3 regions of the Pseudarthrobacter sp. AB1 genome follow, and region 1 is predicted to be linked to each of the others. Evidence: riboswitches for the same ligand, from Rfam matches in the RefSeq annotation. Region 1 holds a riboswitch; each other region holds the start of a gene.
What was found. Region 1 has a riboswitch for cyclic di-AMP ahead of DAD99_RS09030 (family 16 glycosylhydrolase). Riboswitches for the same ligand answer to the same signal wherever they lie in the genome.
Positions count from the first base shown of each region.

Region 2: linked by a shared signal. The riboswitch ahead of DAD99_RS04610 (M23 family metallopeptidase) and the one ahead of DAD99_RS09030 (family 16 glycosylhydrolase) in region 1 are both predicted to bind cyclic di-AMP.
Region 3: linked by a shared signal. The riboswitch ahead of DAD99_RS18735 (NlpC/P60 family protein) and the one ahead of DAD99_RS09030 (family 16 glycosylhydrolase) in region 1 are both predicted to bind cyclic di-AMP.

Region 1 covers NZ_PZKO01000032.1:86,153-93,194, reverse strand. Annotated here, with positions in the region: gene DAD99_RS09045 (LuxR family transcriptional regulator) at 1-2,168, shown strand, start outside; gene DAD99_RS09040 (DegT/DnrJ/EryC1/StrS aminotransferase family protein) at 2,365-3,528, shown strand; gene DAD99_RS09035 (NeuD/PglB/VioB family sugar acetyltransferase) at 3,525-4,160, shown strand; cyclic di-AMP (ydaO/yuaA leader) riboswitch at 4,284-4,462, shown strand; gene DAD99_RS09030 (family 16 glycosylhydrolase) at 4,466-5,581, shown strand; gene DAD99_RS09025 (glycosyltransferase) at 5,711-6,877, shown strand; gene DAD99_RS09020 (lipopolysaccharide biosynthesis protein) at 6,874-7,042, shown strand, end outside.
Region 2 covers NZ_PZKO01000014.1:5,579-12,620, reverse strand. Annotated here, with positions in the region: gene serC (phosphoserine transaminase) at 1-370, opposite strand, end outside; gene DAD99_RS04615 (metal-dependent transcriptional regulator) at 648-1,343, shown strand; cyclic di-AMP (ydaO/yuaA leader) riboswitch at 1,475-1,718, shown strand; gene DAD99_RS04610 (M23 family metallopeptidase) at 1,722-2,546, shown strand; cyclic di-AMP (ydaO/yuaA leader) riboswitch at 2,695-2,857, shown strand; gene DAD99_RS04605 (NlpC/P60 family protein) at 2,928-3,620, shown strand; gene DAD99_RS04600 (NlpC/P60 family protein) at 3,792-4,562, shown strand; gene DAD99_RS04595 (HNH endonuclease) at 4,799-5,299, shown strand; gene DAD99_RS04590 (molybdenum cofactor guanylyltransferase) at 5,360-6,082, shown strand; gene DAD99_RS04585 (DUF6457 domain-containing protein) at 6,079-6,372, shown strand; gene DAD99_RS04580 (molybdopterin molybdotransferase MoeA) at 6,338-7,042, shown strand, end outside.
Region 3 covers NZ_PZKO01000067.1:114,052-121,093, reverse strand. Annotated here, with positions in the region: gene DAD99_RS18760 (YibE/F family protein) at 1-92, opposite strand, end outside; gene DAD99_RS18755 (hypothetical protein) at 271-792, opposite strand; gene DAD99_RS18750 (metal-sensitive transcriptional regulator) at 975-1,316, shown strand; gene DAD99_RS18745 (heavy-metal-associated domain-containing protein) at 1,335-1,562, shown strand; gene DAD99_RS18740 (cation-translocating P-type ATPase) at 1,565-3,880, shown strand; gene DAD99_RS18735 (NlpC/P60 family protein) at 3,991-4,749, opposite strand; cyclic di-AMP (ydaO/yuaA leader) riboswitch at 4,753-4,950, opposite strand; gene DAD99_RS18730 (heavy-metal-associated domain-containing protein) at 5,358-5,618, shown strand; gene DAD99_RS18725 (hypothetical protein) at 5,842-6,318, shown strand; gene DAD99_RS18720 (DUF305 domain-containing protein) at 6,473-7,042, shown strand, end outside.

The DNA.
Region 1 (7,042 bases):
ACACGGTCCTGATGCTGGAGGCCATCCCCTCGCGACAGACCGCGACGGCGGCGGTCCACACAGTCGCGGCGGCCACCAAGGGAAACCCGCTCGCCGCCGTCGAGCTTTTCAGGTTGTTGCTGGAACGCGCGGCTGAAGGAAAATACGCACTGCCCGTACCACTGCCCGGCAAGGGTAGTTTCGAAGCCGAGTTCGCTGCCATCGTGGGGGGGCTTTCGCCGGTCGCGAGGCAGGTTCTCAACCTGCTTTCCCTGTCCTGCCGCAGTGACATCGCCACCTTGGAGGGGGCCTACAACCCGCTGTGGGGCGGAATCGACGAACTGCTGGCAAATGGCATGGTGAGCAGGTCCGGGCCGCATCTGCGGATCCCGGACCAGTTGCTTCGGGGCTACGTCTATGCGGCAATGATGCCTGCAATGCGGACCGCCGGCCACCGTTCCATGGCGGAAGCGGCGGAAACCGCAGATCCATACGCGCACCGCTGGCACCTGAGCTTTACTGCCCTGGAGCGGCAGACCCCGTTTGGGCTGCTCCGCTTTGCCGTTGACCTGATCCGGAGCGGCGAGGTGCCGTTTGCCATGGAATACATCGAACGGGCACTGACCATCAACCCGTGGGAAGCGGAGACGGCCGCGAGACTGACCACGGTAGCCGAACTGCTGCTGAACCGAGGAGAATTCGTTTACGCCAAGCGCTACCTGGACTGGGCGCAACGCGTCACACAGAACCCAGCCCTGATCCTTCGCCTTACCGGCCTCGCTTTCGAAATCCAGTTCATGCAGGGAGGAGCCGTGCGCTCCAGCATGGTGATCCGGCTGGTGAAGGAGCTCGGCCAGCATGATCCGGCCTTCGCAAACCGCCTGCTCGTGGTCGGCGCACTGTATTACGCGGACCGTTGGGAGCCTGCGGACGCCACCAGCCTGCTGCGGTGCGCCAGCGAGTTCAAGGACCACGCCGCCCCTGATGGCCTAGCCATGGCCGAGAGCGCCATGCACCTCATCGACGTGATCAGTGGGAAGCCGGAGCAGAGCCGCAGGCCCGACGGCGGGAACGAAACAGTTGCCGTCCTTCTGGTGCAGGGTCGTGCGCTGAGCTACTCCGAACACCACATTGCCGCCCAGGAGGCCTTCGCCCGGGTGCGGAACTTCCTGGAGGCAAACACAGTCAACTGTCGCGAAACCGCAGACTTTCTCGCGGTGGACAACGAAATCCGTGCCGGCAACGTCCGGAAAGCGGTGAGACTGATCGAGGATCTTGAGCTCGCGCAACCGGAATCCAAATATCACCGGGGAATGCGGCACGTCTTCCGGATCTGGCGGGCCAACGCGATCGGAGACGAGGAACTTGCCCGCGCCTACACAACAGAATCCCAGCACTTCTCAGGCGCGGAAAGCCATCCCGCGGTCACAGCGCAGCTGGCCGCGTGCCAGGGCCATTTTGCCCTCATGCGCGGCAACCTCGCCGAGGCGTTCGCGCAGCTGTCCCGGGCAGCGGAAATAGGCCAGGCCTTCAGCAACCCAACACTGCTCCGGTGCGCGGCCGATTTGGTGGAAGTCCTGGTCAGGCTTGGCCGGCACAGGGAAGCCGCCCAAGCACTGTGGCATCTGGAGAGCCAGGCAGTGGGCCTGCGTTCCCCGTGGCTCATGACGGCTGTTGCCCGGAGCCGGGCCATGCTGGCGGACGGTGAACAGTCACTGCAGCTTTTCAGTGACGCACTCGCTGGCAGGAACCCGCAGGAATCACTGCTGGAACGCGCCCGGACCGTGCTGTGCTACGCCGAGCGGCTTGGCACCTTAGGCCGCCTCCGGAGCGCCCGGGACCTACTGCTCCGAGCGAAAGTGATGTTCGACGAAGCTGGTGCCCGCGCCTGGGCCCAGCACGTCGACTCGCTGCTGCTTGACGAACGAGTGGCATCAGCAGGTGCGCTCGTCAGCCCCGCGATCCTGATGCTTGCAGACCACGAACGCGTATTGGCCCAAATGGTGGCCCGCGGGATGAGAAACAAGGAAATCGCGGCCACCCTGTATGTCTCCGTCCGGACCGTAGAAGTGCGCCTCACCGCGATCTACCGGAAGCTCGGGGTGGAATCACGCGCGCAGCTGACGGCCCTCGCTGCCGGCATGGAAGCCACACAGGCCAAGGAACCACTAATCTTTTCCATCCTTTAGCCCTCCAACCGGGCACAAACGCCCTGCAGGTACCCGCAGTTCCCGCAATGATCCGGGCCGATGCCCACACGGCAGCCGGCTTTCCGCACCGGAACGGCACCCGGCAGACTAATTTTGCAGTACGAACTGCGCACCCCCTGGACGAATGTGGGAAGGACTCGGACATGAGAACGGCCGCCGCGAAGGCCGGTGCCAGATGACGGCTGAAACCGTCCTGGCCCGCATCAACGTCATGGAACCCTGGCTCGGCGAGGACGAAGCCCGCGCCGTGGCGGAGGTCCTCGCCTCCGGCATGCTGACCCAGGGGCCGAAGGTCCAGGCGTTCGAGACGCAGTTCAGCGCCGTCCAGGAGGTGCGCCACGCGGTGGCGACCTCCAGCAGCACCACCGCGCTGCACCTGGCCCTGGTGGTGGCCGGTATCGGCCCCGGGGACGACGTGGTTGTTCCATCGCTGGCCTTCATCGCCGCCGCGAATGCGGTGACGTATGTCGGGGCACGGCCCGTGTTCTGCGACGTGGATCCGGCCACCGGCACCGTGACCGCACCTGCGCTCCGGGCCGCACTGACCCTTGACACGCGGGCCGTGATCGTGGTGGACCAGGGTGGCATGCCGGTTGACTTGGACCCCGTCAGCGAGTTGTGCGATCGCCACGAAATCCTCGTGATCGAAGACGCCGGCTCGGCTGTTGGCTCAGAATACAAGGGCAGGCCCGTGGGCACGGGGGCGGACATTGCCGTGTGGTCGTTCCACCGGGACAACCTGGTGACCACGGGCGAGGGTGGCATGCTGACAACCCACCGGGCAGACTGGGCGGCCCGGGCCAGGAGCCTGCGCGGCCACTCCCTGAGCGTGCCGTCGGCGGACCGTGGCAGGGCCCGCCCGACTGCGCCGGAGGTGTATGTCGAAGTCGGCTTCGACTACCAGATGACGGATCTGCAGGCCGCCATCGGCATCGTGCAGCTGGGGAGATTGGCCGGGATAGTGGCTCGCCGCCGGGAAATCGCCGCGAGGTATGAGGCAGGCCTCTCCGGCCTATCCGGACTCCGGTTTGTGGCCGATCCACCATACGGGACCACCAACTTCCAGTCATTCTGGCTTGAAGTCCTACCCAACTTCGCGACGGACCGTGAAGGGCTCCTGGCCCGCCTGGCCGAGGGCGGGATATCAGCCCGCCGCGGCACCATGGCGGCGCACCGACAGCCTGCCTATCGCTGGCGCGGAACGGGCAACGCAGGGCTCCAGAACACTGAACGGCTGACCGACCGGACGCTGGTACTCCCTATTTTCCACAGTCTGGACAACGTGAGCCTGAACCGGGTCATGAACAGCGTCCGGGTCGCTGCCGGGATGCCCCGGTGAGCGAACTGGTTCTGGTCGCCGCCAGCGGGCTGGCCCGGGAAGTTCTGACCATGGTCCGTGCCAGCGGTCAGTACGACGTGGTCGGGCTGCTCGACGACAACAGGGAAATGGCCGGCGTCACCGTGGACGGCGCGCCGGTGCTGGGAACCATTGACGATGCCCCCAAGTTCACCCATGCGCTGGTGCTGGTGTGCCTGGCGTCCGGAAAGTCCCGGGAAGCCGTAGTGGAACGGTTGGCCGCCCTGGGCCTGCGCGATGCCCGCTACGCCACTGCGATCGATCCCACCGTGGAGTGCCCGGAGGGCTGCCGGATCGGCCGCGGCAGCATTCTCCTGAAGAACGTGTCCCTAACGGCCTCCGTCACGATCGGAACCCATGTTGTGGCAATGCCTTCCGTGACTTTTACGCACGACGACGACGTGGCTGACTTCGCGACGTTCGCCGCCGGCGTGTCGCTGGGCGGGGGAGTCCGGATTGGTCGGGCGGCCTACCTCGGGCTGAACTGCAGCGTCCGTGAACGGACTTCGGTGGGGGCCTACGCCACGGTTGGTATGGGTGCCGCCGTTCTGAGCAACGTGCCCGATGGCGAAACGTGGGTCGGCGTCCCGGCCCACCCCATCGAACAGCGCTAGAACACAGCACCTGCCGCCGGGCGCAAGGGGACGCACCGCAACTGAGAGTTCCGTTACCTGATTGTGATTAATCGAATCCTGTCGTGTACGGTCGATCAGGTGGGCCGACCTTCCAGGCCCGAAACCGGGCAGACGCCAAGCTCTGCCGCTGCCCGGAATCCACAACATATTTAGGCAGAGGCGGGGGACCCAGAGTGTCCGGGCACGGCATTAAGCCGACCCTAGGGGTGGAGCCGCTTTACGCGGCCGGATGGCCTCATCCGAACCCGACAGCTAACTCCGCAGGCGTTGAGAGGCAATCACTTATGTCTGCATCCAATGATCAGCCGCGCACTCACGCGCGCCCATATTCTGACGAAGCCGCGTCGCCCACCCAGCGACGGTCTGTGCTGAAGAAGTCCGCGGTCCGTGCCAAGTCCAAGCGCAACATGTCGCTGACCGCGGCCGCTCTTGCCGCCCTGCTGGGAGTCGTATCCCTCGGCCAGGTCTCCGACCAGGCACCGCAGAGTGCCGAATTGAGCCGCGTCGCGGACACGTCCAAGCGTGACCAGGCTCCGGGACAGGTCAAGCGCGACACCAACGCTGTTCCGGCACCGCTGCCGGCCACGGACCCCTCCCCCGATCCGACCACGGCGCCTGCGCCTGCGCCTGAAGAGCCTGCGGTTGCTCCCGCACCCGCCCCGGTAGCGACGACAACGGCTGCTGCTGCTCCGGCACCTGCGCCCGCAGTGGCGCCGCTGGCCTCAACCGGAACTACCGGCGCCATGCCGGTGGGCGTTCCCGGCGCTTGGACAATGGCTTTCGCCGACGAATTCAACGGCACTGCCCTTGACACCGCCAAATGGTCAAACTGCTGGTTCGCCCCGACTTGCGGCACCATGAACAAGGTCACCACCAGCCCCAGCAACGTTTCCGTGGGCGGCGGAAACCTCGTCCTCTCCCTTGAATCGGCGACCTCAGGTTCGTTGGTTTCAACCAATCCGCGCGGCGGGGCCACCACTGGCTACGAGTTCACCACCGGCTACGTCGAAGCCCGGATCCGGTTCCCCGGCGACGGCACAAACCTCTACAACTGGCCTGCATTCTGGACCAATGGTCAGAAATGGCCTACCAATGGTGAGAACGACATCGCAGAGGTTTTGAGCGGAAAGATGACCGTCAATTACCACTCGACGTCGGGCGCCCACAACCAGGGCACGGTTCCCGGCAACTGGGGCAACGACTTCCACACCTTCGGGCTGCACCGGACCGCCAACTCGGCTGACGTCTACTTCGACGGCGTGAAGGTGAAGTCCTACGCCACCGACGACGGCGGTGCACCGCAGTACATCATCCTCAACGTCGGCGCCTCAGGCAGCTCCCCGGCTGCCTATGGTGCCGCGTCACAGGTCCAGGTTGATTACGTGCGCGCCTGGAAGTAGTACCGCCATCATGTGAGCGGACGACGGCGGGAGGATCCTGCCGTCGTTCGCTTTCTTTAATTTTGTGTAAAGCCGCAGTTGTTGCCGCCATTCAGGCAGAACACCGCACCCGCAACGTAAACTCTTGCAATGAAGCTTCTGTACATCACAGAAAGCGTGCCCAACCGCGACCCCATGCTGGGGGACGGCAGTTCCATGATCCCGTTCGAGGTCTTGCGGAACCTGCCCGCGGACATAGCTGTGACGCTCCTAACCTTCGCGGGGCCGGTGGATGTGCCGGCCGAAATTCGCACTCGCTGCAACACCGTGCACGTGATGCCCACCCGTCGACGCGGCTGGGCCGCCATCCTGTCTCTCGGAGGCCTCACTGGCTTCGGAAAGCACCAACGCTCAACCGCCAAAGCGCACACCACCGCGGCTAAACTTTCAGCTGCCCACGAAGCCACCCTGATCCACGGTCCGCATGCCCTGTTTCTCGCCCACTCCGTAACCGGGCCCCTGGTCCTGCAGACGGTGGATCCATGGTCCATCCGTGCCGCGATGGAGACATCCGTCGCCCACGCGCTGTGGCCCGCATACCGCTTCAGGGAATTCCTTGCCGTGCGGTCCGAGCGGAGGCTGCCGCCGCGTGCGCGGCTCCTCACCGTCGGAGCCCAGGATGCCGTCTCATGGTCCGAGCATCTCGCGCGGCCCGCCAGGAGTATCCCCAACGGCGCCGAACGGTCGACGCGTCGGGCCTCCACAGCAGGCAGTCCCGTGGCCTGTTTTGTCGGCAGTCTGAACTACGGCCCCAATGTCGACAGCGTGGGCGTTCTGATCAACAAAATTGCCCCGCTGGTGTGGCAACAGGTTCCGGATGCCAGGTTTGTACTCGCCGGGCGACGACCCGCACCCTCCGTCCGCGCACTGGCTGGCCCGAGGGTGGATGTCCTGGCCAACGTGCCGTCGGTCCTGGAGGTCTTCCACTCCGCCGACGTCGCCGTCTTTCCCGATGAGCACGGGGTAGGCATCCGGAACTCTGTCCGGGAAGCCCTGGCCGCTGGCCTTCCCGTCGTTGCGACGCCCGTGGCCGCCCGCGAGCAAGCTGCCCACCCTTTGCTCACCGTTGAACCTGACCCGCAGGAGTTCGCCGATCACATCGTGCGGCGGTTGACGACGCGCGGATGGCACCGCCCGGGAGCGGACGAAGCCTCCCTCCGAACGTGGCGGACGGTGGCCCAGGAATATGCGGATGAGATCGGCAAGGCAATCAAGTCCGATTCCGCCGGCATCCTGCACGGAAGGTCCCCGGCATGAGCCTCGCTCCCGGTGATCTAACCCGCGCAGGCGTCCGCGGAGCAGTGTGGCAGGGGCTGGCATTCATCTCCGGCAGGGTAATCGTTCTGATCACCACCATCATTCTGGCGCGACTCCTGTCCCCCGAGGAGTACGGCCTGGTGGCGCTTGCCTTGGTCCTTATGG
Region 2 (7,042 bases), on a different contig from region 1:
TGGAGGAGGCGTCCAGGAACGGGGCCTTGTTGGTGGCCGAGGCGAACTTGGAGCCGAACTCGCCGAAGGACAGGTGCTGGGCCTTCTTCTCCACCAGGCCGAAGCTGGCGACGTCCCAGAATGCGGTAGAGCCGCCGACCCCGAGGACCACTTCGTAGCCTTCGGGGGCGCGGAAGAACTGGCTGAGGCCTTCGCGGACGGAGCCTACGAGGTTCTTGACGGGAGCCTGGCGGTGGGAGGTGCCCAGGATGGTCTTGGACGCCGCTGAGAGCGCCTCGAGCTGCTCCGGCCTGACCTTGGACGGTCCTGCGCCGAACCGTCCGTCCTTTGGCAGGAGGTCGGCAGGAATAGTGATGCTGGTTTCGCTCACGGGGGCTCCAATTTCGGCATGGACGTCGCTCACGTCCGGACGGTGGGGTGGCCGGTAGTCGGCAGTGACTGCATTAAGGACCTCCTTTATTCTGCCTGAACCCCTCGATTGGGCGGGAACCGGCACCGTCATAGTCCGGCCAATGAGACCATCCGGGCCCTGTCCGGGGATTATCCGGACAAGTTCAAAATAGGCTAAGCTTTTTACCGGACCTCGCCGCTGCTGGACGCGATACGGTGGGACAACGCAACGTACTGCGCTCGAGGAGCTGAGCTGGATGACGGATCTGATCGATACTACGGAGATGTATCTTCGGACCATTTTGGAGCTTGAAGAAGAGAACATCGTTGCCCTTCGCGCGCGCATCGCCGAACGGCTGCGGCATTCCGGCCCCACGGTGTCCCAAACCATCGGCCGGATGGAACGCGACGGACTGGTGGTGGTCTCCGGAGACCGCCACCTGGAACTGACCGAGGCCGGGCGGAAGCGCGCCACGGAAGTGATGCGCAAGCACAGGCTGGCGGAACGGCTCCTGGCGGATGTGATTGGCCTGGACTGGGCCTACGTTCACGATGAGGCGTGCCGCTGGGAGCACGTAATGAGTGAACGCGTTGAGCAGCGCATCTACGAATTGCTCAACCACCCCACCGATTCTCCCTACGGCAATCCCATCCCCGGGCTGGCGGCCCTGGGCGGGCCGGCGTCGGCGCTGCCTGATGCCGGAGTGATTAATCTCCTGGATGCGATGCAGGGCTACGGGCCGGCGTCGAACGTAACGGTCAGCCGGTTGGCCGAGCCCATTCAGGTGGAGCCTGAGCTGCTGGTCCAGCTGGACGAAGGCGGAATCAGGCCCGGCGCCTCGGTGTCCCTGGAGCGCGTGGGGGAGTACATTTCCGTGCGGGTTCCGGGCATAGAAGGGGCGCTCGAGCTGCCCCCGGAAGTGGCATCGCACGTCTTCGTTTCCGTTCGCTGACGGGACGGCGGCCTCCTCGCGTTGGGGCCGCGCTATAGCGCAGTGACGCCAGGTTCCGCAAATATAACGGAATTGTTACTGCCCAAGTTAATCGCCTATAGTTGGAACTCAGCGTCGATACAAAAGCGTTACCTGATCCGGAGCCGAGCTCTGCCAGCGGATCAGGTGCACGAATCACCAACTGGCAGAGGCGGGGGAACCACAACCGGTAGTCGCAAGACTGCCTTGGGGTGAAGTCCGTCAGCAGCAAGCCTCTTCCAGCGAAGGATCCTCACGGGATATCTCTGCGCCAAGTGCTTGTTATGGCGGACCGGGTCTTTGAACTCTCTGACCCGAATCCGACAGCTAACTTCGCAGGCTATCCAGAGAGGAACATTCTTGACCACGCAATACTCCAGGGGCCGCCGTCGCGCGGTGGGTCCCGCTTCGGCGCCCAGAGTGGCCGAGGATTTCACTGCGGAGAGGCCCCGCGATCCACAGCGGGAAGCACGACGCCGCCGGGGACCCTTCCGGCAGATGACGGATTTCGCCGCTGCCAGTGGCCTTGGCCAGAAGGCCGGCATCGCCTTGGCAGCAACAGGCCTGGCTCTCACCGTGACGGTTCCCGTGACCGGACCCGTGATGGCAACTCCGGCACCCGGCCAGGTCGCGTCTGCCGTTTCCGCTGCTCCGCAGCCTGAAGTCACTGCCGAAGCCGCCGCCCAAATTGATTTCAGCCGCTCGTCCGTGGTTACCCAAGGTGATCCCGACGGCAAACTGAAGCAGCTGCTGAGCGCCCAGTCCGCGGGATCCATCACCCGCGCCGCCTCTGCCGGAAGCCTCGGCTCGCCGCTGGCCCAGCTGGCTACAGTCTCTCCCTTCGGATTCCGGGTCAGCCCCATCACCGGCGGCTCCGGCGACTTCCACCGTGGCCAGGACTTCGCCGCGCAGTGCGGAACCTCCGTCCTGGCTGCTGCCAGCGGCACCGTGACCTTCGCTGGCTGGCACCAGTACGGCGGCGGCAACCGCGTGGTGGTGGACCACGGCAATGGCCTTGAAACCACCTACAACCACCTCTCCTCCGCCAGCATCAAGGTGGGACAGACGGTCAGCCGCGGCGATGTGGTTGCCCTCAGCGGCACCACGGGCGCGTCCACGGGCTGCCACCTCCACTTCGAAGTCCAGGTCAACGGCGAAGTCGTTGACCCCAGCGGCTGGCTCTGAACCAAATGATGGCAAACTCTCGAATCGCCGCGACGTGCCGTGACCTGAATGTGACATTGGCGCGGAACTCCTGTAACGTTTAAGGCGCGTCAACTTTTCCGAAGTTGACGTTCTTGAGTGGATTGCCTAGCTCTGCCACCGCTCAAGGTCCGTTCGCATGACATCGTCTGGCAGGGGCGGGGGAACCAATTTTGGTCTTCGATTCTGAAGGCCTTGGGGTTAAGTCGCAAAGCTTCCACTGTGAAGCAGAGCGGCCGGGTGACTCCCATCCGAATCCGACAGCTCACCTCGCAGGCATTGGGAGAGGCTACCTTCGTGTCTTCACGCCATAATTCTGCGCGCCACCGCGCACAACCGGTTCGCACCAACCCCTTGGGCCCCGTGTCCAAGGCAGTCAGTGCCAACGCCGGGACCGTAGGTCGCCAGGCTGCTGTTATCGCAGCTGCATCAGGTCTGATCCTGAGCATGGGGCTTCCGGCCAACGCCGCGGATACCACCGCCGGTGTTTCCGCCTCTACCGAGTCCGGTTCCGCGCAGACGGCACTTGCCGTAACTGCGGCGCCCACGGCTACCGTTTCCTTCGAGCGCCCCGTGATCAAGACCACGGCGGCACCGAAGGTTGAAACGGTCCGTGCGCAGTCCACGGCCTCCGAAACCGGGGCTCAGGGTGCTGCGGCAACCGAGGCCGCGGCCTCCAAGCTCGCTGACGCCTCCAAGCTCGCTGATACTGTCTCCTCAGCCGCCGCTTCGGGTTTGGCAGCACTTGCCTACACCGGCATCGGCCGCCCCTACGTCTGGGGCGGCACCACTCCCAATGGCTGGGACTGCTCAGGCTTCACGCAGTGGGTCTACGCCCAGGCCGGCATCAGCATTCCCCGCACCAATGCCTGGACAGCCATGCGGCCCACCGCCACACCGGCTCCCGGTGACCTGGTTATGCAGAATGGCGGCGCCCACGTTGGCATTTACGTCGGCAACGGCATGATGGTCAGCGCACTTAATCCTTCGCAGGGCACCCTGCTCCACTCCGTGGCATCCACGGGCTCCTCCGCGTTCTTCACGCTGGCCCCGTAGGTCCTGCCATCCAGCAGTTCCTGCAGCCCTGTGCTGGCGGAATCGATTCTTCGTTGGAAACTTTTCGCTAAATCCCCGTTCGGGGCGAGCCGGCGTACCCCCAAGATGCCGGCGCGTCCAAAACCCCTGGTCTGCCCACGCGGTCCTGAGGAAAACGAAAGAGAGAAATTAATGACTACACGTGCAACTGTTGCGCGGCACCGCGCCGAGGTCACTAAGACCAGCTCGCTGGCTGTCATTGCCAAGGCTGTCGGCGACAACGCCGGTGGCATGGGCCGCCAGGCCGCGGTTATCGCTGCTGCTTCCGGCCTTGTCCTGACCAGTGGTATCGCTGCGAACGCGGCAGACTCCGGAGTCCAGCGTGAAGCTGCTTCCGCTTCGAACCTTGAGGTTGGGGTTTCCGCGCCGGCCATCATTTCGGCCGCCTCCACCATTGCCATCTCGTACGAGAAGCCTGCCGTGACCACCACTCCGGCTCCTGTTGAGGCTCCGGCGCCCGTTGTCGAAGCTCCGGCTCCGGCTCCGGCTCCGGCTCCGGCTCCGGCCAAGGCCGCGGCAACCGTAAAGGTAGCGTCGGCAACTCCGGCTGCTCCCTCGGCGCCGGTCGCTGCCAGCGGCAAGGGTGCTGCCATCCTCTCCGCTGCGTACGCCCAGCTGGGTGTGACGCAGGACTGCACCATGCTGGTGACCAATGCCCTGGCCGCCGTGGGCATCAACTTCCGCGACTGGCCTGCCGGCTACCTGTCCCTGGGTAAGACCGTGAGCGCCGCCGAGGCTCAGCCCGGAGACCTGCTCTACTACGCCGACGGCGGCGCGGGCGTAGCCCACATTGCCGTCTACGCCGGCAACGGCCAGGCCGTTCACGGCGGCTACAACGGAAACCAGACTGTTGTGTTCAGCGCCAACGTTGGTTCAGGACCGGTTTACATTCGCGTGTCCTAGCACCGAAGTCGATCTTCAAAGGACCTCTGCCTCACGGCTGGGGTCCTTTGTTGTTATAGGGCTGCTGCAGCGACCCGGACGCGTGTCCAGATCTGACACGTGACTGGCGCTACGGCCGAAATTAGTTGATCCCGGGATTCTTTGTTTACTCTTGTGGTGTCGATCCATAGCCCGGATATGCCGGGGGCAGCCGGCCCTCGTGCCCCTGACGGGTGCGGCCACGAAGAGGTACGTGCATGCGCACTCTCGTTCTGAATGCTGGATATGAACCGCTGGCGGTGGTCACCTTCCGCCGGGCGCTGGTGCTTGTGCTCACGGGCAAGGCCAGTGTTATTGCCGAAGGCGATGACCCTGTAGTGGGACCGCAGGAGATCCTGGGCCGCCCGTCCGTGATTCTCCTGAACCGCTACATCCGCCCCAGATACAACCAGGGCACCGCGGTCAGCCGCCGCGGGGTCCTGCGGCGGGACGGTCACCGGTGCGCGTATTGCGGCAAAGGTGCCCACACCATCGACCATGTACAGCCCAAATCACGTGGCGGCGCCGACTCCTGGGAGAACCTGGTGGCCGCGTGCCTCCGGTGCAACAACACCAAGGGCGACCACACGCCGGCTGAAATGGGCTGGAAGCTCAGGTTTGTTCCGGAACCGCCGCATGGCACCATCTGGCAGATCAAAGAACTTGAGAAGCCCACGCCGGCCTGGGACCCGTTCCTGCTGCCGGAACGGGCCGCCTGAATGCCGGCCGTTAGTTCCAGCTCCGCACAGTATTCCAGCCCGCACAGTTAAGCTGGGAGGGTGGACACTGACCCCCTCAACTTCGATGCTGTCATCCTCGCCGGCGGCCGTTCGTCGCGGCTCGGTGGCGTGCCCAAACAGAGCCTGACGTACGACGGCGACTCCCTGTTGCACCGCTCCGTGGCCGCTGCCGGGGGAGCCAGGGCCGCCGTCGTGGTTGGTCCGGACACTGCGGAAGTGCCTGGCTGGAAAGTGCCGGCCGGGTTTCTGCGCTGCCGCGAAGAGCCGCCGTTCAGCGGGCCTGCAGCTGCCATTGCGGCCGGGCTGGCGGCCCTGGCCGCTGCGGGCGGCAGCCGCCCCGCGCTGACGCTGGTGCTGGCCTGCGACATGCCCAACGTGGGGCAGGCGGTGGCTGCGCTGAAGGCTGCGTTGCGTTCACGAGGACCGGGCGCAGGACTTGCCGCAGGTAAGCCTTCGGGCCTGAAACCGGACGGCGTGGTGGCCGTCTCGGAGGATGGCCGTAGCCAGCCGCTGGTTGGCTTTTATAGCACAGCCGGGCTACAACGATCCGTCACCCAGCTGGAAACCGCAGGACGCTTAATCAACGGGTCGGTGCGGGCACTCCTTGCTAGTCTGGACGTGCAGCTTGTCGCCGTTCCGGCCGGCTCCACGGCTGACGTGGACACTTGGGACGATGCCGCAGCACTTGGTGTGGCCGGTTCGGATCCCCTGAACGGGCTCCGGGGCAACACTGCCGCAGACGATTTGGGAGGCAGAGCGTGAAAAGCCAGGAAGAGACGCTGGAAGAGTGGTGCAGGTCCTTGCTCCAGGCGTATGAACTGGAGGACGTCCAGATCGACGTCAACACCATTCTGTCGCTGGCCGGCGTGGCAGCACACTCAGTGGTCCGCCCGGCCGCCCCGCTCACCACCTTTATTGCCGGATTCGCCGCCGGCCTCGCTGCAGGATCGGGACAGGCTACGAACGCTGCCGCGATGACCGCCGCCATGGACCGTGCCCGCACCCTCGCTGCTGACTATGACGCCGAATCTGCCGGGACCCCCGTCGAATGACTCCCGTTCAGTGACCGCCGCCCCCGGCGACGTATCCGAAAATCCCGAGCAGCAGTCAGCCCCGGCAAAGCACCTTGCCCACACCTGGGAGGAGGCGCGCAAGGCCGCTTTTGATATCGCCACCCCGATTCCGCCGGGCCGGGTTCCCCTGGGTCAGGCCCTGGCCAGGGTCCTGGCCAGCGACATCACTGCGTTGCATGACATGCCGCACTACGCGTCGTCTGCGATGGACGGCTGGGCCGTCAACGGCAGCGGTCCGTGGATCGCGGCAGAGGCCGGCCAGCGGCTGGCGCCCCACCAGGCCAGCCCCATCGTCACCGGCGGACTGATCCCGCCCGGGGCCAAAGCTGTCCTGCGCAGCGAAAGTGCAGTGCTTGGAACGGACGACGACGGCCTGCCGCTGCTGATGACCGGTGGCGCCGCCCGCCCCGGCGAGCCCGGGAACGGCCAGCACATCAGGAAGGCCGGCGAGGAAGCCGCCGCGGGAGAGGTGCTGGTCAAGGCCGGGGTAACACTGAACCCAGCCCACCTGGCGGTCGCGGCCCTGGCCGGGCATGATGACCTGCTGGTCCGGGGCAAGCCGGTGGTTAAGCTCCTGCTGACCGGCTCCGAAGTTGTAGCCCAGGGGCTGCCGGTCCCCGGACAGGTCCGGGACACCTTCGGTCCGCAG
Region 3 (7,042 bases), on a different contig from region 1:
GCGAACAGCAACCGGTTTGCCCGCCGCCGCAGGGCCACCGCGCCCGGTGACGGATCCGGCTCGGTAAGAGAGTGGGCGTGTCCGTGGCCCATCAGCAGTTCAACCTCACCCGTTGAACTCTACGGCTCAAGGAGCCCTTGCCCCGCCCCGACAGCTGTCGGGGCACCGGTCATGACGTCCGAGAATCCTGGGCCGAAGGGAGGCGCCGGCTGCCGGGGGACCGTGTTGTGGCGTGTCCGTTGGGCAAGCGTGTCCCATGTCCTGCCCCTGTCATTCGCCCTGCTCAGCCTGCGGATGAGCGGCCGCGCCGTGTCCTTCCCCGGGTTCCTTCGTCAGCTCCCGCCCCGGGCTGTCTCCCCGGGTCCGGACCATCCGCACGATGATGGCTGCAAGCAGGCCGGCCGCCATGGTGACAAGTCCCCCGACACCGATGTAGAACAAGGCGGGCGCGATGGCGGGCACGGCCGCAGAGGCGTCGGCGGCCGCGGTAATGACCCACCAGTACCCGGCTGTTGCTGCTGTCCAGATCGCTCCGGCGATGCTGACGAGCCAGGACAACGGGGAGAACCATCGGGGGCCGGCTCTGTAGGAGAGCGCCACGGCCAGGGTCCCGGTTCCTGCCGCAGCCAGGACGAGACCGCCAAAGACGAACCGGCCTGCCAGAATCCCCACCAGCACGCAGGCTGCGCCGATCAGGACAACCCGTCGGGCCGGAAGCGGCATCCCCGTGCGGCCAGCTGGTGCTCCTCCAGGAGGCGTGGTAAGGGAATCTTCGTGGTCATCGCTGCTCATACGGTTCTCTGGTCCTCACGGGTTTGGTGATAGTGCGTGGCATGTTCGCATCAGACTGGCGAATTGCTCAGTGTCACCCCATGCTGACACACGGGTAACACCGGCATTGGCCTCCCGTCACACTCACGCATACCCCCTGGGGGTAGTTGCGGGCATACCCTTAGGGGGTATAAATTGGTTATATGCATGAAGAAATTGCCATCAGCAAGGACGTTTCCGAGGACACCGGCACCGCCGTGGGTGCGGACCACGGGTACACCAGCGAGAAGGACGCGTATCTGCGTCGGCTTAAACGCATTGAGGGGCAGGTGCGCGGGATCGCCCGGATGGTGGATGAGGATTCGTACTGCATCGACATCCTGACCCAGGTCGCGGCCGTGAACAAGGCCCTGCACGCGGTCAGTTTGGGCCTGTTGGAAGAACACATTGGCCACTGCGTCGTCAACGCCGCGGCGGAATCCGACGAAGCCGGCGGGGCGAAAGTCAAGGAAGCAACAGAGGCCATAGGGCGTCTGCTGCGCTAGCAACGAAGGGGAATCGCCATGAGCATCAATACAACGGTCAACATCTCGGGCATGGACTGCAGCCACTGCGTTGCCTCAGTCACCGAAGAGCTTCAGAAGCTCAACGGCGTTAAGGAAGTGGCCGTCGAGCTGAACAAGGACGGACTTTCGGTTGCCACGATCACCTCGGCGTCCGATCTGGAGCCTGAACAGATCAACGAAGCCATCACGGAAGCCGGCTACGTCCTGGTCAGCAGCGGGACCTAAGGATGGCCGCCGAAACCTTTACCGGGACCCGCATCATCGAACTCGACATCGAAGGCATGACCTGCGCCTCGTGTGTCGCCCGGGTCGAACGCAAACTTGGCAAACTCGACGGGGTCGAGGCCAGCGTGAACCTTCCCCTGGAATCCGCGCAGGTCACCGTTCCGGACTCCATCACGGACCAGCAGATCATCGATACGGTCACAGCCACCGGCTACTCGGCACGACTCAAGGCAGCTCCCGGAACGGGCGAAGGAGGCGGCCTCCGGCCTGAGGATGACCCGGCCGTGGATGGCCTGGACGATGACGATCGGCCCGCCTCTGCCGCAGCCGCCGCCCTGCGTCCGCGGCTGTTGCTCGCTGCCGTTTTAACCCTGCCGGTGGTGATCATTTCCATGGTCCCGGCCGCCCAGTTCCCGCACTGGGGCTGGGTGGCCTTGGCGCTGAGCCTGCCCGTGGTCAGCTGGGCCGCGTGGCCATTCCACCGTGCCGCAGCGGTCAACGCCCGGCATCTGGCATCCACCATGGACACCCTGGTGTCCATCGGCGTGAGTGCCGCCTTCCTGTTTTCGGCCTGGCAACTGTTCGTGGACCCCGCCCTGACCGAACACGCTGGCATGGACATGAGCGCCCATGCCCTGTACTTCGAAGTCGCCGCCGTCGTCACGACGTTCCTGCTGCTGGGCCGCTACCTGGAAGCCAGCGCGAAACAGCGCGCGGGCAACGCGCTGCGGGCACTACTGAACCTGGGGGCGAAGGAAGCAATAGTGCTCCGCAACGGGATCGAAACCCGGATCGCCGCCGACCAGTTACAGCCCGGCGATGTCTTCATAGTCCGCCCGGGCGAAAAGATCCCTACCGACGGATACGTCATCGAGGGTCAAAGCGCCGTGGACACCTCCCTGATCACCGGCGAATCCTTGCCGGTGGAGGTCGGGGTCGATGACACGGTGATCGGTGCGACGATCAACACGAACGGACGGTTGCTGGTAAAGGCCACGCGGGTGGGCAGCGAAACCACGCTCGCGCAGATGGGAAGGCTGGTCAGCCAGGCCCAGAGCGGCAAGGCCCCCATTGCCCGGCTTGCTGACCGGATCAGCTCAGTCTTTGTCCCCGTCGTCCTCGGCATCGCGGCCGTCACCTTCGCGTCATGGTTCTTTGCCACCGCTGACCCGCAGTCCTCCTTCACCGCCGCGGTCGCGGTCCTGGTGATCGCCTGCCCCTGCGCCCTGGGCCTGGCCACGCCCACGGCACTGCTGACCGGGACGGGACGCGGCGCACAGCTGGGCATCCTCATCAAGGGCCCGCAGGTCCTCGAAGACACCCGGACCGTGGACACCATCGTGCTGGATAAGACCGGAACGGTCACCAGCGGACAGCTTTCCGTTTCCGCCGTGCAGTCCTTCACCTCGACGACCGGGGAGGAGATCCTTGCCCTGGCAGGAGCCGTCGAAGCCGCCAGCGAACACCCGATCGCCCACGCCATCGCCCGCGCAGCCAAGGCCAACGCACCGCTGCTGCCCGTCACAGCTTTCGACAGCGCACCGGGTGGGGGTGTGCGCGGGACCGTGGACGGCCGACGGGTGGTTGCCGGCCGGGCCGGCTGGCTGGAGGATAACGGCATCACTCCCGCCGCGGACAACTACACGGCGCTGCGGTCACAGGAGGAAGCCGGCGCGACCGTCATCTGGGTCGGCATTGATGGTGAACCCGAGGGAATCATCAGCCTCACCGACACGGTCAAAGAAGGATCTGCGGCCGCGATCGGACGGCTGAAAGCTCTGGGGTTGCGGCCCGTCCTGCTGACCGGGGATAACGCATCGGTCGCCGCCGCCGTGGCCGCCCAGGTGGGTATCCCGGCGGAAGATGTGATGGCCGGAGTCCTGCCCGAGGGCAAGGTGGAGGCCGTCCGGCGGCTGCAGGCCGGCGGAGCCATAATGGCGATGGCCGGTGATGGCGTGAATGATGCTGCCGCCTTGGCGCAGGCTGATCTGGGCATCGCGATGGGCAGCGGCACCGACGTGGCGATTGCCGCCGCGGACCTGACAGTGATGGGCAGCGACCTGGGCCAGGTCGCGGACGCCATCGAGCTCTCCCGGCGGACGCTGGCCACGATCAAGACCAACCTGTTCTGGGCGTTTTTCTACAACGCCGTCGGCATCCCGGTCGCGGCCCTCGGTCTGCTAAATCCGATGATCGCAGGAGCCGCCATGGCAGCCAGCTCTGTGCTGGTGGTCAGCAACTCCCTGCGGCTGCGCCGCTTCACCGGACAGAAGAGGACGGGGACCCCGATCGTAGCGGCGCGCACACCGGTCCGCTGACCAGGCATCAGGATGCCCGGCCGCAAGAGGAGCGATCCTGCGAAGGGCATGGAGAAGGCCGGTGATGCGCTGCCCCCAAGGCAGCGAATCACCGGCCTTCTCGTTGTTGGTTACCCGGCGCGGACGAAGGTGACTGAGCCTTTGGCTGTCATCCACGTCAGGGGGTGGACTGCGGTTTCGTTCTTGCCGTTCAGGCCCGAGCTGAGGACCTGGCCGTTGCCGACGTAGATACCCACGTGTCCGGGCTGCATGACCATGTCCCCGGGCTGGGGGTCCGTGACGACGGTGCCGTAGTTCATGAACTGCATCGGTCCAAGATCCCCGACGGGGATCCCGGCAGCATTAAGGGCGTTCTCCACCAGTCGGGTGCAGTCCTGGATCATGCCGATCTGGGCGTAGGCGGCCGAAACCATGGTCGCGTTCACCCCTCCGGCGGCCGGAGCAGCAACCGGCGCAGCAGCGGGGGCTACGGTGATGGTAGCTTTCGCCGGCGCGGCGGAAACTGCCGGCGCGGCTGCAGGCTTGGGTGCGGGGGCTGCGGGCTTGGGTGCCTCCACGACGGGGGCTGGTGTGGTGCTGACAGCGGGTCGCTCGTAGGAGATCCTGACGGTCGCATCGGCGCTCAACGGCGCCGGAGCCTGACTGGTCACCTCAAGGTTTGAAGCCGGTTCGGCATCGCGCTGCGCGGGGGCTTCTGCGGCCTGCGCGGCGATGCCACTGGTCAGAACCAGGCCGGAAGCAGCTGCGATAACGGCCGCCTGGCGGCCTACACCTCCGGCGTTGTCGGCGAATGTCCTGGACAGGGCCGCGAGCGGGCTTGCCTGGACGATGACCGCGCGGTGGCGGCCGTGAGTTCTGCGAATGGACATGAAGTGGCCTCTCCCAATGCCTGCGGGGTGAGCTGTCGGATTCGGATGGGAGTCACCCGGCCGCGGTCCTGCACCAAATGCAGTACAGCGGCTTCACCCCAAGGCCTGCCCGAAGCAGGCCACAAATTGGGTTCCCCGTCTCTGCCGGACGAAATATGCGATCGGATCCCGGGCCGCGGCAGAGTTAGGCAATCAGCTCGGGAGTGCCGCCTTCGGAGAAAACCGGCACGAATTCGACCGTACAGGAGAGCTGACCCAATGTCACATTTGAATAACGGGGCCACCCGAGGGCAGAGGACCCCGGCCCGGTGATGCAACCCGACCCCGGCCTGCCGGTCTAAACAGGGGTGCGCCGGGGGCCCGGCCGCTCACGCCGGCTGTTCGATCTCCGCGAGGGGACGCCGGCATCCACCTTGCCAAGAATACCCCATGGGGGTATCATTCAGGTGTTGTCAGTGAAGTGGTTTGTCCAGGCCGGTGCGCTTTCCGGCCGTTACAGCCGTTCAACCCCAGCGCGTCCCCATGATTTCTCTTGCACAGGACCAAACTGACATGTGTGCACTCGAAACCCGGACCGGGCTGCCCATCGTGGCCGCTGAACCGTCCGGATGCAGCTGCTGCTGCTCCACCGCTTCCCGGACCTGGCGTCGCCGGCACTTCAAGGCAGCGACTACTCCGTCGAAGGAATGACCTGCGGGCATTGCGTCCACAGCGTTGAAAAGGCAGTGTCCGCCCTCGCCGGAGTGGAGGCCGTCACCGTCGAGCTGGTGGCCGGAGGGGCAACCCGGCTCAGCGTCTCCGGCACCCCTACCAAAGCGGAGATCCGGGACGCTGTCACGGCCGCCGGGTACAGCCTCACCAGCAGGTAGTCCAACGCCCGCCCTGACGGACAGCGCCGCTGCCGCCGTCAGGGCAGACTTTCCAGCCAGGAGAGGGCAACAATGGAAGATCACAATCATCACGGCCCTGGACGCCCAGTTGTTGCGCAGGGTGAAACTGAATGCTTCCCAGGTTCGTTGAACTGTAAGCCCGGCAGGGTAGGATCCCTGCCGTACCCTTAAACCCATGAATGGCTACGGAAGGAGGAACACCATGGCAGCAACCGGATCCGTCCGCGTCACGGCGTTCCTGACCCGTGCCGTTCTGCTGACGGGATTCCTGGCCATTGTGGCCGGGATCCTCGGTATGCACATCATGACCGGAGCCCACTCCATGCCGACGGCCACCCCAGGCATGGATACGGCCGTTCAGCAGATACAGAACCCGGTCAGCCATCCCGGCCGCGCCCCTGCACAGTCTTCCCAGACGGCCTCCGCGGCCGGGCCCGGGATGCTTGCCGGATCAGCTTCCTCGTGCGCCGATGCCACCAATGCCGCCGGCTGCCAGAGTATGTCGGCGATGGACGCGGTCTGCGTCCTGTCCCCGGCGAACACCTCCCTGTCGGCGCCGCTGCCCGGCACCGCACCGCTCCAGACCCCTGACACGAATGCCCTCGCCAAGGCAACTATCAGTTATTCCTTCCCGCCGGAGAGTCCTTCCCCCGGCGACCTCTGCATCAGCCGGACGTAAAGCTGCGCTGCGCCGTGTCCTGCCCGGCGCACCCTCCACGCCACGCTTGCGTACCCCCCCCTGCATACGCCCGCCTGAGATTCGGCGAGCCCTGCAGCCACGCTATCCACAGCGGCGCCTGACGCCGGTCGATATTTTGAAGGACCTGATGTTGATGAAGAAAACACTGACCATTTCCGCTGTCACCATCGCCGCGGCGATCGCCCTGGCCGGTTGTTCCGCGGGTTCGGACGGAGGGAGCATGCCCGGAATGAACCACGGCAGCTCCGGGATGTCCTCCAGCTCCGCGCCCGCTGTCGCGGACTTCAACGACGCCGACGCCATATTCGCCCAGATGATGATCCCGCACCATACCCAGGCCGTGGAGATGTCCGACATGATCCTCGCCAAGGAAGCAATCCCGGTCCCCGTGACGGATCTGGCCACGAAGATCAAAGCGGCCCAGGCACCGGAAATCGAGAAGATGACCGGCTGGCTGACCAGCTGGAACCAGCCCACTGAGATGCCCACGGACATGCCCGCCGGGCACAGCATGTCCGGCATGATGGGCGATGAAGACATGGCCAAGCTTGAAGCCGCTCAGGGAACCGAGGCGGCCAAGCTGTTCCTGACCCAGATGATCGCCCACCACGAAGGCGCCATCATGATGGCCAAAACTGAAACTACGGACGGTAAGAACGCCGAGGCAGTCCAGCTCAGCAAAGACATCGTCACCTCCCAGGAA